4 regions of the Achromobacter sp. GW823-FHT04E03 genome follow, and region 2 is predicted to be linked to each of the others. Evidence: predicted binding sites of a transcription regulator. Region 2 holds the regulator's gene; each other region holds the start of a gene.
The links. Region 2 encodes LexA, which represses DNA repair genes until DNA is damaged. Its sites were predicted from a motif close to ACTGTATNNNNATACAGT; they were not measured.
Positions count from the first base shown of each region.

Region 1 (3,760 bases), 510 kb from region 2:
GTACTGGGCGACTTCGTCGATGGGAACCTCGCGTTCCCGCCGTCCGTTCACATAGGCGATCGATGCGACGACCTCTCGTTTCGAGTCGTCGGCGGTATGTTCTTCAGTAGACATAAACACCCTTTTGCAATGCGATCCCTGCCGGACAGCTTATGCGTATCGGCCGATGATAGCCCAGCCTACGAGAACAGGTTCCGCACCCGCTTGGCCACGTCCACGCTGGGCGCTTGAGGCTCTTTCGGCGCGGCGCGCCCGGCCGGCAGGTCCGGCAGCTTGGGCAGGTGGTCGAACAGCGGCAGCATCGCATTGGTGATGTAGCGCGTGCGCGATCCGTAGACGTGCCGGTCGCCCATGCCGGTCTGCTGGTGCACGTAGAAGCGCTGCGGCACGATGAGCTGCAGGCGTTCCTTGGCGCGTGTCATCGCCACATACAGCAGGCGGCGCTCTTCCTCGATTTCCTCGGCCGTGCCGGTGCTCATGTCCGACGGGATGCAGCCGTCCACCACGTTCAGGACATAGACCGCCTTCCATTCCTGTCCCTTGGCGGAATGGATGGTGGACAGGATCATGTAGTCCTCGTCGCGATGCGGCGCGCCGGACTCGTCGCTGGTGGCGTCCGGCGGATCCAGCGTCAGTTCGGTCAGGAAGCGTTCGCGCGAGCCGTAGCCCGCGGCGATGCGCACCAGCTGGTCCAGGTCGGCGCGGCGCACGCGCGCATCGTCATACAGGCGTTCCAGCTGCGCGCCATACCAGCGCAGGGCCAGGTCCACGTCGGCGGGCCATTTCAGCGCGGGGTCGCACAAGGCCGCATACGTATCGGCGAAAGCGCCCCACTCTTCCTGCGCCGCCGCGCCCGGCTTGAATTCGCGCAGCGCGCGCAGCGGTTCGGCGGAGGCGGACATGGCGTCCATCAGCTTGCCCGCCGTGGCCGGGCCGATGCCGGGCAGCAACTGCGCCACGCGAAAGCCCGCCATGCGGCCGCGCGGATTCTCCGCCCAGCGCAATAGCGACAACAGGTCCTTCACGTGCGCGGCCTCCAGGAAGCGCAGCCCGCCGAACTTCACGAAGGGAATGTTGCGGCGGGTCAGTTCAAGTTCCAGCGCGGCGCTGTGGCTGGCGGTGCGGAACAGCGCCGCCTGCGACTTGAGCGTGGCCCCGCCTTCGCGCTGCGCCAGCACCTGGTCGGCCACCCAGCGCGCCTGGCCGGCTTCGTCGCTGACCGTCACCAGTTCGGGCAGCTGGGACGACTGGCGATCGGTCCACAGGTCCTTGGCGTAACGTTCCGTGGCCAGGCCGATCACGGCATTGGACGCGTTCAGGATGGGCTGGGTGGAACGGTAGTTGCGGTCCAGCGTGATGACCCTGGCCGGGTTGGGAAACTGGTTCGGAAAGTCCAGGATGTTGCGCACCGTGGCCGCGCGGAACGAATAGATGGATTGAGCATCGTCGCCCACCACCGTCAGGCCGCGGCCGTCGGGCTTCATCGCCAGCAGGATGGCGGATTGCAAGCGGTTGGTGTCCTGGTATTCGTCCACCAGTACGTGGTCGAAGCGCGCGCCCACGTCGGCCGCGATGCCGGGGTCGCCCATCATCTCGGCCCAGTACAGCAGCAGGTCGTCGTAGTCCAGCACCTGCTGGTCCTGCTTGGCCGCGACGTAGGCGCGGAACAGGTTCTTGAGTTCCTCTTCCCATTGGGCGCACCAGGGGAAGGAGGTCTTCAGCACGTCGGCCACCGGGGTCTGGCTGTTGACCACGCGCGAATAGATGGCGAGGCAGGTGCCCTTGAGCGGAAAGCGCGACTTGGTGGACGACAGGCCCAGTTCGTGGCGCACCATGCCCATCAGGTCCTCGGCATCGCCGCGGTCGTGGATGGTGAAGGCCTCGGACAGGCCGATGCGTTGCGCGCAATCGCGCAGCAGGCGCGCGCCGATGGCGTGGAAGGTGCCGGCCCAGGGCAGCGACGGCGCCTGCTGCGTGGCGCGCAGCCTCATCACCCGCTGCAGCACCGAGCCCACGCGCCGCTCCATTTCCAGCGCCGCGCGGCGCGAGAAGGTCAACAGCAGCATGCGCTGGGGATCGGCGCCGTTCAGGATCAGGTGCGCGACCCGGTGGGCCAGCGTATTGGTCTTGCCCGAGCCTGCCCCGGCGATCACCAGCAGGGGGCCGTCGTCTCCCGGCGCGCCGGCCACGCCGAATTCGGCGGCCTCGCGTTGGGCGGGGTTGAGATCGGCCAGGGGATCAGGGCGTTCGGCGGACGGGTTGGACGTATCGGTTTGGTCGGACATGGGGCGGGGCCGCAGCAAGGCAGCCGCTGAAAACGGCGAGCCCGGACATTGCCGGGCTTCGGATGAACACTGTATATTTATACAGAATTTTTTCAATAAAGTCTGATTCGCCTGTGGCCATGCGCCTCTTGACCGGCACCGCCTCCTGGACCGATCCCACCCTGCTGGCCTGCGGCCGCTTCTACCCGCCGGAGGTCCGCAGCGCCGAAGCGCGGCTGCGCTTCTATGCCTCGCGCTTTCCCATGGCCGAGGTCGATTCCAGCTATTACGCCATGCCCACGGCCGAAAACGCCTACTTGTGGGCGCAGCGCACGCCGGACGATTTCGTCTTCAACATCAAGGCCTTCCGGCTGTTCACCGGCCATCAGACGCCGCTATCCGCGCTGCCCGCGGACATCCGGCGCGAACTGCCCGATTGGCCGGAACCCGTCATTTACCACGACCGCATGCCCGCCGACCTGCGCGATGAACTCTGGCGCCGCTACCAGCTTGCGCTGGAACCCTTGCGCATGACGGGCAAGCTGGGCGCGGTGCATTTCCAGTTTCCGCCCTGGATCCGGCGCGACGCGCGCGGCCGGGCGCGGGTGGCCGACTGCGCGCGTCGCATGGAAGAACACCTGGTGTCGGTGGAATTCCGCCACCGCAGCTGGTTCGAGTCGCCCTCCGCCACCACGGACACCCTGGCCTTCGAACGCGATCTCGGCGTGGTCCATACGGTGGTCGATAGCCCCCAAGGCTTCGACAACACCGTGCCCGCGGTCTGGGAGTGCACCCATCCGGAGCTGACGCTGCTGCGCCTGCACGGACGCAATACGGCCGCCTGGAACGTGTCCGGCGCCGCGTCCTCGGGCCGCTTCCAATACGAATACTCGGAACAGGAGCTGGCCGAACTGGCCGAGCGCTTCGCGCGGCTGGCGGCGCAAAGCGCCCAGGCGCACGCGGTGTTCAACACCAACTTCGAAGACCAGGGCATGCGCAACGCCGCGGCCTTCGCGGCGGCGCTAGCGCCCGCCTGACGCCGCCAGCGCGACGGACGCGCGCGCCACTTCGTTCAGGCTGTCCAGCAGCACCTCGAATTTGCGCGCAATGTCGTGCTCCGGCACGCAGGCATAGCCCAGCAGCAGGCCCGGCCGGCGGCCCTCGTCGTTGACGTAGTAGCGCGACAGCGCGCGCGTAAGCACGCCCTTGCTGCGCGCCACATCCACCACGCGCAGATCGTCCATGTCCTCGGGCAGCGTCAGCACCAGATGCAGCCCCGCCATGCTGGCGTCGCGATGCAGCCAATCCGGCCCCAGCCTGCGTTCAATCAGATTGACCAGCATGGCGCGGCGGCGTCCGTATAGCATGCGCATGCGGCGGATGTGGGCGGCGTAGTGGCCTTCCGAGATGAACGTGGCCAGGGCCGCGTGCGTCATCAGGTGGCCCTCGCGGTAGAGCTCGGCGTGCGCTGCCTGGAACGCGGCGGTCAGGGTCTT
Region 1 covers NZ_JBXAIJ010000001.1:1,963,147-1,966,906, forward strand. Annotated here, with positions in the region: gene AC1RHV_RS09190 (magnesium and cobalt transport protein CorA) at 1-114, opposite strand, end outside; gene AC1RHV_RS09195 (ATP-dependent helicase) at 180-2,285, opposite strand; gene AC1RHV_RS09200 (DUF72 domain-containing protein) at 2,405-3,301, shown strand; gene pdxR (MocR-like pyridoxine biosynthesis transcription factor PdxR) at 3,287-3,760, opposite strand, start outside.
Region 1: AC1RHV_RS09195 (ATP-dependent helicase) is a predicted target of LexA. The motif match lies at 2,354-2,371, and genes of this name have one in related genera.

Region 2 (3,760 bases):
AAATCGACAAGCTGGGCATGGATTTCCGCGGCGATCCCTCGTCGGCGCTGCTCGAGGTGCTGGACCCGGAACAGAACCACACGTTCCAGGACCACTACATCGAAGTCGACTTCGACCTGTCCGACGTCATGTTCGTGGCTACCAGCAACACGCTGAACATTCCGCCGGCGCTGCTGGACCGCATGGAAGTGATCCGCCTGTCGGGTTACACCGAGGAAGAGAAGATCCACATCGCCCGCGACCATCTGCTGCCCAAGCTGATGAAGAACAACGGCGTGAAGGATAGCGAACTCACGGTCGACGACAGCGCGCTGCGCGACATCGTGCGCTACTACACCCGCGAAGCCGGTGTGCGTGCGCTCGAACGCGAAGTGGGCAAGATCTGCCGCAAGGTCATCAAGCAGTTGCTGACCCAGAGCGACCGCGCCAAGGCCGAAGGCAAGACCGCCGAGGTCAAGCCGGTCAACGTCACGGGCGACAACCTGAGCGATTTCCTGGGCGTGCGCCGTTACGCCTTCGGCATGGCCGAAAAGGAAAACCAGATCGGTCAGGTGACGGGTCTGGCCTGGACGGAAGTTGGCGGCGACCTGCTGACGATCGAAGTCGCGGACATGCCGGGCAAGGGCGTCATCCAACGCACCGGTTCGCTGGGCGACGTGATGAAGGAGTCGGTCGAGGCGGCCCGCACCGTGGTGCGTTCCCGCGCCCGCCGTCTGGGCTTTGCCGACAGCGTCTTCGAAAAGCACGACATGCACGTGCACGTGCCGGAAGGCGCCACGCCCAAGGACGGTCCGTCCGCGGGTATCGCGATCACCACGGCCATGGTGTCGGCCTTGTCGCGCATTCCGGTGCGCGCCGATGTCGCCATGACCGGCGAGATCACGCTGCGCGGCGAAGTCCTGCCCATCGGCGGCCTGAAGGAAAAGCTGTTGGCGGCTCACCGTGGCGGTATCAAGACGGTCTTGATCCCGGAAGAAAACGTCAAGGATTTGGCGGAGATCCCGGACAACGTCAAGAACCACCTTGAGATCGTGCCGGTGCGCTGGATCGACAAGGTGCTGGAACTGGCGCTGGAGCGTCTGCCGGAGCCCCTGGCCGAGGAAGAAGCGGTCAAGGAACCCCTGGTGGCCAAGCCTGCCGAACCTGGTTCGACCGACCCGGTGCTCAAGCACTGATGGACACCGGGAGGGACGCCGCCGGTAAGCGGCGCCCCTTCTGGATAGCTTCCAACAAAAAACCCCGTCAATTTCTTGGCGGGGTTTTTTTCATGCCGCGCGCAAACGCGGGAGTAATGGGGGGGGCTAGTGCAGCGCGTGCGTGCGGATCAGGCCCACCGCGATGCCTTCCAACGCGAAATCCTGGCCGGCTTCGACCACGATGGGTTCGAAGTCGGGATTTTCGGGCAGTAGTTCGATGTGGCCGTTCTGGCGCTGCAAGCGCTTGACCGTGACGTCGTCGCCCAGGCGGGCCACCACGATCTGGCCGTTGCGGGCTTCCGAGGCTTTCTTTACGGCGAGCAGGTCGCCTTCCAGGATGCCGGCGTCACGCATGCTCATGCCGCGCACCTTGAGCAGGTAGTCGGGCGTCTGGGCGAACAGGTTGGGATCGACGCCGACCTCGCGTTCGACGTGCTCGGCAGCCAGGATGGGGCTGCCCGCGGCCACGCGGCCGACCAGCGGCAGCAGCAACTGCGCCAGGCCCGGCATGGGCAGCGAGCTTTGCGTGGGAGCAGGGGAGGTGTCTTTCAGGCGGATGCCGCGGGACGCGCCGGCCGTCAGTTCGATGGCGCCCTTGCGGGCAAGCGCCTTGAGGTGATCTTCCGCCGCGTTGGGGGAACGGAAACCCAGGGCCAGGGCAATTTCGGCACGCGTCGGCGGGAAGCCGGTGCGAGTGACGGTCTGCCTGATGAGATCCAGGATTTGTTGTTGGCGATCAGTGAGTTTGCTGGCCATGGCGATGATCCGGTGCTAGCGGACTGTACATATATACAGCGCCATTCTGGGGGACGCAGCGCAAAAAAGCAAGCCGGTCTGGACCAAAAGAAAAAGCCGGTCCGGACCAAAAGAAGAAGCTGGTCCGGACCAAAAGAAAAACGGGACCCGAAGGTCCCGTTCCTGACGGCAGGCCCGCGTGGGCCTGTGCGCTGCAAATGGCTTACAGCACGGCCGCGATGCCCTTGGCGACCTTGTCGATGTTGCCGCTGTTCAGCGCGGCCACGCAGATGCGGCCGCTGGAGACGGCATACACGCCATGCTCTTCGCGCAGGCGATCCACTTGCGCCGCGGTCAGGCCCGAGTACGAGAACATGCCGCGCTGCTGCAGCACGAAACTGAAGTCCTGCTTGCCGCCGTGTTCCTTGATCTTGTCGACCAGTTGCTTGCGCATCAGGCGGATGCGGTCGCGCATGCCGGCGAGTTCCTCTTCCCACATCGCGAAGAGTTCAGGCGTGTTCAGGACCGTCGACACCACCGTGCCGCCATGGGTGGGCGGGTTGGAGTAGTTGGTGCGGATCACGCGCTTGAGCTGGCTCAGCACGCGGGTGGCTTCGTCCTTGCTGCCGGCGACGACCGTCAGCGCGCCGACGCGCTCGCCGTACAGCGAGAACGACTTCGAGAACGAGGAGCTGATGAACATGGTCAGGTCCAGATCGGCAAACATGCGCACGACCGAAGCGTCTTCGGTCAGGCCGTCGCCGAAGCCCTGGTAGGCGATGTCCAGGAACGGGACCAGATTGTTTTCCTTCACGACGGCCGCGATCTGCTTCCACTGGTCGGCGGTGGGGTCCACGCCGGTCGGGTTGTGGCAGCAGGCATGCAGCACGACGACGGTCTTGGCCGGCGCGGCCTTCAGGTCGGCCAGCATGGCATCGAAGTTCAGACCGCGCGTGGCGGCGTCGTAGTACGAATAGGTACCGACTTCGAAACCGGCGCGCTCGAACAGGGCGCGGTGGTTTTCCCAGCTGGGGTCGCTGATCAGGACCTTGGAGGTCGGCAGCAGCTGGCGCAGGAAGTCAGCGCCGATCTTCAGCGCGCCGGTGCCGCCCAGGGCCTGAGTGGTCAGCACGCGGCCGGCGGCGGCCAGCGCGGAATCCTTGCCCAGCAGCAGGGCTTGCGCGCCGTTGTTGTAACCGGCGATGCCTTCGATCGGCAGGTAGCCGCGGGCGGCGGCGGCTTCGATGCGGGCGGCTTCGGCCTTGCGGACCGCGCCCAGCAGGGGGATGCGACCCTGATCGTCGTAGTACACGCCCACGCCCAGATTGACTTTACCGGGACGCGTATCAGCGTTGTATTGTTCGTTCAGGCCAAGAATGGGGTCGCGCGGGGCGAGTTCGACGGAATCGAAAAGGGTGCTCATGGGAGTCTGATGAGGTGGGTGGACGCAGTACAGGCTGCTGTGGATAATGAGGGGTTTACCCTGGAAGAGTCTAGCATGCCTAAGAGCGCAATAGACCCGATTACGGCGGGGGCCGCAGCGAACCTGGCGGCCGATCCCGCGGCGGCATCGGCCGTGGCGGATCCGTCCGCGCCAGGCCCTGGATTCATCGATTTCCCGGGCAGCCCGTTTCATCTGTACCAACCCTATCCGCCGGCGGGCGATCAGCCCACCGCCATCGAGGGGTTGACCCAGGGGGTCGAAGACGGCCTGATGTTCCAGACGCTGTTGGGCGTGACGGGCTCCGGCAAGACCTACACCATGGCCAACGTCATCGCCCGCATGGGGCGCCCGGCGCTGGTACTGGCCCCCAATAAGACCCTGGCCG
Region 2 covers NZ_JBXAIJ010000001.1:1,455,070-1,458,829, reverse strand. Annotated here, with positions in the region: gene lon (endopeptidase La) at 1-1,175, shown strand, start outside; gene lexA (transcriptional repressor LexA) at 1,302-1,952, opposite strand; gene AC1RHV_RS06725 (amino acid aminotransferase) at 2,155-3,354, opposite strand; gene uvrB (excinuclease ABC subunit UvrB) at 3,430-3,760, shown strand, end outside.

Region 3 (3,760 bases), on a different contig from region 2:
GATCGCGCCCCAGGCCAGCACCATCACCACATCTATCACCATGGCCTTCATGGTCACTTGAGCCGTCACGGGTTCCACCGTGGCGTTACCCAGGCTGCGCTCGCGCGCGGCAGGCGCGGCGGCAACCGCGGCCTCGACCGGTGCTGCGGGCGCAGGCATCGGCGCGGCGACGGCCGGGCCTGCCGGCGCGCCAGCCTCGGCCGGCGCGGGCGGGAACGGCCAGCGAGCCGGCGCGGAGCCGGGCCGCACGCGGCGGCGCGGCTCGACATCGGCCCCGGAGGTGTTCCAGGGCAGCGCCATGCCGGCCACCCGGGCGCACCAGGCGCGGGCGCGGTTCGTGCCGCGGCGCAGCGGGTTCAGCGTAACGACGAGTTCGTCCGACAAGACGGAAATATCAGCGGTGTTCATGGGAACTCCTAGGAAAGACGGTCCAGCGCCAGGCGTAGCCCCCCGGCAGGCATCCGCGGCGGCAGCCGGCGGTCAATCGAACAATGACAACTGGCCTGCGGCCATGGCTTGCAACTGGCGCGCTGCGCGCCCGTGCGCGCCGCCGGCTGCGGGCGATACGGCGGGAAAAGGGACCCCTGAAGACGCTTGCGCGCCAACCGGGGATAGGAAATCGGCAGCCTTCGCCGCAGTTGCGGCAGGAGGCAGGAAACGGTCGCAGTCCAGCGCCAGGCGATGGCGGTTCAGGCCCAGCTTGCGCGTGGCGATGGTGAACCGCTGACGCAGCAGATCCGCCCAGACGCCGGTTCCGCGCATGCGCGACCCGAAGTTGGGATCGTTGCGGCGGCCATTGCGCAGGTCTTCGATGCGATGCAGGACGCGCTGGGCGCGGTCCGGGAAATGGGCGTTGAGCCAATCCTCGAACAGGGTCTTGACCTCCCAGGGCAGGCGCAGGACGGTGTAGCTGGCATAGTGCGCGCCGGCCGCCTTGGACTCCTGGAGGATGTGCTCCATGGACTCGTCGTTGATGAACGGGATGATGGGCGCGACCAGCACGCCGACCGGCACGCCGGCGTCGGTCAGGCTGCGCACGGCTTCCAGCCGGCGCCACGGCGCGGCGGCGCGCGGTTCCAGCGTGCGGGCCATGCCGGCGTCCAGCGTGGTGATGCTCATGTACACCACCACCAGCTTCTGCTCGGCCAGCGCGGCCAGCAGGTCCAGGTCGCGGGCGACCAGCGCGTTCTTGGTGACGATGGTGAGCGGATGGCGGGTTTCCAGCATCAGTTCCAGCAGGCCGCGCGTCAGCCGCCATTCGCGTTCGATGGGCTGGTAGGCGTCGGTGGCGGAACCGATGTTGATGGGAGACGGCTTGTAGCCGGGCCGCGCGAGTTCGGCGCGCAGGGCCTCTACCGCGTTGGCCTTGGCCACCAGCCGGGTTTCGAAGTCCAGCCCGGGCGACAGGCCCAGGTAGGAATGCGTGGGCCGGGCGTAACAATAGACGCAGCCATGCTCGCAGCCCCGGTACGGATTCACCGCCACGTCGAAGGGGATATCGGGCGAATCGTTGCGCGACAGCATCTTGCGCGCTTCTTCAGCAGTGACCGTGGTCTTGGGAGCGGCGGGCGCTATGCGCGCATCCGGCAGGATGGGAATGACGCGGGCGGCTTGCTCGCCGGCGGCAGCTTCGGGGAAATTATCGGGGACGGAATCTATGAAGTCGGCGGGCAGGCCGGAGGAGGACCAGCCGTCGTCGACCTGCACGCGGTCATCGCGCTGAAAGCGATGCCGAACATTAGTAACCGCACCCCGACCGCGCAAGGCGGCGGGGGCGGCAGCCGGGGACCCAGAACCGGCGGGAAAAGAATGATCGGTGCGTGCCATGAAAACTACTGTACAAAAACACAGTGGTTTTGACAAGCACCAAAAGCCTTTTCGTAAGACAGCCCCACTTTACCGCAAGACGCCGGCGCCGTCCGGACAAATCGATTTCACCAGGCGAGATCGCCCGGAAACCCGCGCCAATACTGGATCTAGCAGAAAAACAACAGGTCCCGCAGGGGCTGGAAACCCGTTGTTTTCCGGCCTCTTGCGGATTAGCGCAACATGCCTGCCGCAGCAGTCTGATGCGTGGCCTCGTCGATCAGGATGAATGCGCCCGTCGCGGGCACATCGGCATAACGATCAACCGCCAACGACTCGCGCGTGGTGAGCGTGACGCGTCCGATGTCGTTCATGCGCAGCGTGCCCTCGGTGTTCTCCACTTCCTGCAATTCGTGGATGTCACGATGCGACAGCACCGCGCGGATCTTCGCCGAGGTCAGGCGCGTACCCGCCTTCAACAGATACTTGCGCGCGGGATTCAAGGCCTGCGCATCGAGCCAGCACAGCTCGGCTTCGAATTCGCGCGCGACCTGCGCCGGCGCCGACGCATGCACGATCACGTCGCCGCGCGACACGTCCACGTCGCGATCCAGCACCAGCGTGATCGAGTCGCCCGCCACCGCCTCATCCAGCGCGCGGTCGAAGGCGCGCACTTCGCTCACAACAGCCGTCACGCCCGAGGGTTGCACCGTGATCTCGTCGCCCGGCCGCAGCACGCCGCTGGCGACGCGGCCGGCATAGCCGCGGAAGTCATCCTTGCGACTGCCGTCATGGCGTGCCACCCATTGCACCGGAAAGCGCAGCGGCAAGGCGCGGCCGTCGCTTGCCAGGTCCAGCGATTCCAGCAAGGCCAGCAAAGGCTGCCCGTCGTACCACGGCGTCTGCGGCGACAAGGTGACGACGTTGTCGCCATTGAGCGCCGACAGCGGCAAGGCGTCGAAGTGCTCGATGCCCAGCTTGCCTGCCAGATCCGCATAAGCATCGCGGATGCGCTCGAAGACGGCGCGGTCCCAGTCCACCAGGTCCATCTTGTTGACCGCCACCACGATATGGCGGATGCCCAAGAGGCGCGCGATGGTGCTGTGCCGCTTGGTCTGCGGCAGCAGCACGCCGTCGGCCGCGCGGGTGGCGTCGATCAGGATGACGGCCACGTCGGCGGTTGAAGCGCCCGTGACCATGTTGCGCGTGTACTGCTCGTGGCCCGGCGCGTCGGCGATGATGAACTTGCGCGCGGGCGTCGAGAAGTAACGGTAGGCGACGTCTATGGTGATGCCCTGTTCGCGTTCGGCCTCCAGGCCGTCGGTCAGCAGCGAAAAGTCGATGCCGTCGCCCGCCACGCGCTTGTGCTTGGCGCGCGAGATCGCGTCCAGCTGGTCGGCGAACACGCCTTTGCTGTCATACAGCAGGCGGCCGATCAGCGTCGATTTGCCGTCATCCACCGAGCCGGCGGTGATCAGGCGCAGCACGCCCGTATCGGCGCCGGAAAGAAAAGAATCGTTGAGTGCGTTCATGTGCGTTCCTGGTCGCCGGCTGATGCCGGCGTGTCAAGCGATCAGAAATAGCCTTCCTTCTTGCGGCGCTCCATCGAGGCCTCGGAAGTCTGGTCGTCCATGCGCGTGGCGCCGCGCTCGGTAATGTCGGTCACCGCTGTTTCGGCGATGATGGCCCGGGTGTCGGCGGCATCGGACGCCACCGGGCAGGTGCAGGAGATATCGCCCACGGTACGAAAGCGCACCTGCAGGCGTTCGACCTGTTCGCCATCCTGCGGCGGGGTCAGCCGCGTGACCGGCACCAGCAGGCCCTTGCGGCGCACGACCTCGCGCTGGTGGCTGTAGTAGATCGACGGCAGCGCCAGCTGCTCGCGCTGGATGTACTGCCAGACGTCCAGCTCGGTCCAGTTCGAGATCGGGAACACGCGCATGTTCTCGCCGCG
Region 3 covers NZ_JBXAIJ010000003.1:290,423-294,182, forward strand. Annotated here, with positions in the region: gene AC1RHV_RS20985 (hypothetical protein) at 1-408, opposite strand, end outside; gene AC1RHV_RS20990 (PA0069 family radical SAM protein) at 481-1,827, opposite strand; gene AC1RHV_RS20995 (sulfate adenylyltransferase subunit 1) at 2,040-3,338, opposite strand; gene cysD (sulfate adenylyltransferase subunit CysD) at 3,380-3,760, opposite strand, start outside.
Region 3: AC1RHV_RS20990 (PA0069 family radical SAM protein) is a predicted target of LexA. The motif match lies at 1,835-1,852, and genes of this name have one in related genera.

Region 4 (3,760 bases), on a different contig from region 2:
GCTTGCGCGCCAACTCTTCGCGGGCATGCTCGCGCCGCGACAGATAGCCCACGGCCCGCATCTTCAGCGATGGCCCCTTGCGGGCGGACTGGCCGTCCGCGTCCGGGCCGTCCTCGGCAGCGGCGGCGCGCCGGCCTCGGCGCACATTGCCGGCTTCCGAGCTGCGGCTCCATTGCTCCGGCGCATCGCTGGATTCCGCTTCCTGATCGCGGCGCGCATCCGAAGTGCGGCGCAAGCCCTGGGGCTTGGCCACGGTTTCGAATTCATCGTCCAGCTTGGCGCGTAGGCGCTCGGCTGAAGCGGGCGGCGATTTCCAGCTCATGCGTTTCCTGCTTAGTATGCATAACGGCAGGCCCGTCCTGGCGCCTGCCGCAACTGTTCGGGCTGCCCCGACGCGATAGGCGGTCCGTTTGCGGCGAACCTGAATTGCGCCGCGCCAGGCCCGCCACCAATCCGATTACTCTTCGGAGGTATCTTCCGCGGTGGGCACGAATTCTGCCGCGCGGCTGACGATGCCCTGGTTTTCGCGAACGCGGTTCTCGATTTCGATGGCCAGTTCCTTGTGCTCTTTCAGGTACTCGCGGACATTGTCCTTGCCCTGGCCGATGCGGTTGCCGTTGTAGCTGTACCAGGCACCGGACTTGTCGACCACGTTCGCGGCCACGCCCAGGTCGATGATTTCGCCTTCGCGCGAGATGCCGGCACCATACATGATGTCGAATTCGGCCTGCTTGAACGGCGGCGCGACCTTGTTCTTCACGACCTTGACGCGGGTTTCGTTGCCGACGACCTCGTCGCCCTTCTTGATGGAGCCGATGCGGCGGATGTCCAGGCGCACGGAGGCGTAGAACTTGAGCGCGTTGCCGCCGGTGGTGGTTTCGGGGTTGCCGAACATCACACCGATCTTCATGCGGATCTGGTTGATGAAGATGACCATGCAATTGGTCTTCTTGATGGTGGCGGTGAGCTTGCGCAGCGCCTGGCTCATCAGGCGGGCTTGCAGGCCGGGCAGGGAATCGCCCATTTCGCCTTCGATTTCGGCCTTGGGGACCAGCGCGGCCACCGAGTCGACCACGATCAGGTCGACCGAGCCGGAGCGCACCAGCGCGTCGGTGATTTCCAGCGCCTGTTCACCCGTGTCCGGCTGCGAGATCAGCAGGTCGGCCAGGTTCACGCCCAGCTTGGAGGCGTATTGCACGTCGAGCGCGTGTTCGGCGTCGACGAAGGCGCAGGTGCCGCCCAGCTTTTGCATTTCAGCGACCACCTGCAGCGTCAGCGTGGTCTTGCCCGAGGATTCCGGACCGTAGATTTCGACCACGCGGCCTCGCGGCAGGCCGCCGACGCCCAGCGCGATGTCCAGGCCCAGGGAGCCCGTGGAAACCACCTGGATGTCGTGCGACACCTCGTTGTCGCCGTAGCGCATGATCGAGCCCTTGCCGAACTGCTTTTCGATCTGCGAAAGCGCGGCGGCAAGCGCCTTGGCCTTTTCCGATGCGGCGGCCTTGGTGGTTTTGTCGTCCATGTAGAGTCCTGTCTGTAACGTATCTGGTGTCTAGGGAAGTGCCGCAGGGTTAGGCGGGTGCTTTGAGCAACGGGTCAGATTATGGCATCGGATTATACTGTACATAAAACCAGTGTGCCAGTGTTTTGCACGTATACCCTGAGTGGCAAGCATGGCGCCCTATGCCAGAATGCCAGACGAACCCGGCGTTTTGTCCCCTTTGCGCCGCGGGGCCTTTTCTCACTGTAGCCCATGCGTATCCTGATCGCCGAAGACGACAGCATCCTGGCCGACGGCCTGTCCCGTTCGTTGCGCCACAACGGCTATGCCGTGGATGCGGTGCGCGACGGACTGGCGGCCGACTCGGCGCTGGCGGCCCAGGCATTCGACCTGCTCATCCTCGACCTGGGCCTGCCGCAACTGGCCGGACTGGAAGTGCTGCGCCGCCTGCGCGCCCGCAATTCCGCCCTGCCGGTGCTCATCCTGACGGCTGCCGACAGCATCGAACAGCGCGTCAAGGGCCTGGACCTGGGCGCCGACGATTACATGGCCAAGCCTTTCGCGCTGTCCGAGCTCGAGGCCCGCGTGCGGGCCCTGACCCGGCGCGGCGCGGGCGGCGGCGCCACCATGATCAAGCATGGCCGCCTGCTGTTCGACCAGACCGGCCGCGTCGCCATGGTCGACGACCAGACCCTGGACCTGTCGGCGCGCGAAGTCAGCCTGCTCGAGATCCTCCTGACCCGCAGCGGCCGCATGGTCAGCAAGACCCAGCTGGTCGACCACCTGTGCGAATGGGGCGAAGAGGTCAGCACCAATGCCATCGAGGTCTACGTCCATCGCCTGCGCAAGAAGCTGGAGCCCAGCGGCGTGAAGATCGTGACCGTGCGCGGCCTGGGCTACTGTCTTGAGCGGGACCAGGGTGCGGCGTACCTCGCAAGCTGAAGCGGCGCCGCCGGAAGCGCTGAACCAGGAAGCACTGGATGTCATGCGGGCGGGGGCCAAGGGCCCCAGCTTCGCGCCGCCGCAGCGCTCCCTGCTGGGCGAAATCCTGGACTGGATGCTGGCGCCGCTATTCCTGCTGTGGCCGATGAGCGTGGCCATCACCTATGTGGTGGCGCAGAACATCGCCAACGTGCCCTACGACCGTGCGCTGGCCAATAATCTTCATGTGCTGACGCTGCAGGTACATGCGCAGGACGGCCGGGCCGTGCTGAAGATGACCAACACCGCGCGGGAAGTACTGCACGCCGACGAGACCGATAGCGTGTTCTGGCTGGCGCTGGGCAGCCGCGGCGAATACCTGGGCGGCGACCGCGCCCTGCCCCTGCCTTCCACCGTGGGCCAGCCCCGGCCCGGCGAAGTGCAGTACGAGGACGCGACCTTGCGCGGCTTCGGGGTCCGGCTGGCGTTCACCTGGGTGGACCTGCATCTGCCCGATACCCAGCCGGCGCTGCTGATCGCGGCCGAGACCGTCGAAAAGCGCACCCAGCTGGCCAACGACATCATCAAGGGCGTGATCATTCCGCAGTTCGTGGTGCTGCCTGTCGCCGTGCTGCTGGTGTGGTTCGGGCTGTCGCGCGGGGTGGCGCCTTTGAATGCATTGCAGCAGCGCCTGCGGGCCCGCCGGCCCGACGACCTGTCGCCCATCGACGAGCGCGCCGCCCCCACCGAGATCGCGCCCCTGGTGGCAGCGATGAACGACCTGCTGGACCGGCTTTCGTCCAACGTGCAGGCGCAGCGCCGCTTCGTCGCGGACGCCGCGCACCAGCTGAAAACCCCGCTGGCCGGCCTGCGCACCCAGGCCGAACTGGCCCTGCGCGACGCCAGCCCCGAGGAAATGCAGTCCAGCCTGCGCCAGCTCGTGACCGGTTCCGAGCGCGCCACGCGCCTGGTGAACCAGTTGCTGTTGCTGGCCCGGGCCGAAAACCCCAGCGCCATCGGCATGACCCGCACGGACATCAACGCCATCGCCTACGAACAGGCCATGCATTGGGTGCCGCAGGCGCTCTCGCTGAGTACCGACCTGGGCTTCGAAGGCTCGGACCACCCGGTCGAGATCAACGGCAACCCGCTGCTGCTGGCCGAACTGCTCAACAACCTGGTGGACAACGCGCTGCGCTACACGCCGCGCGGCGGCCACATCACGGTGCGCACGCAGATCCTGGGTGCGCATGCGGTGTTGGAGGTAGAGGATTCCGGCCCCGGCATCCCGCCTGAAGAGCGCGAACGGGTGTTCGACCGCTTCTACCGCGTGCTGGG
Region 4 covers NZ_JBXAIJ010000003.1:175,289-179,048, forward strand. Annotated here, with positions in the region: gene recX (recombination regulator RecX) at 1-322, opposite strand, end outside; gene recA (recombinase RecA) at 458-1,522, opposite strand; gene AC1RHV_RS20415 (response regulator transcription factor) at 1,754-2,443, shown strand; gene AC1RHV_RS20420 (sensor histidine kinase) at 2,559-3,760, shown strand, end outside.
Region 4: recA (recombinase RecA) is a predicted target of LexA. The motif match lies at 1,619-1,636, and genes of this name have one in related genera.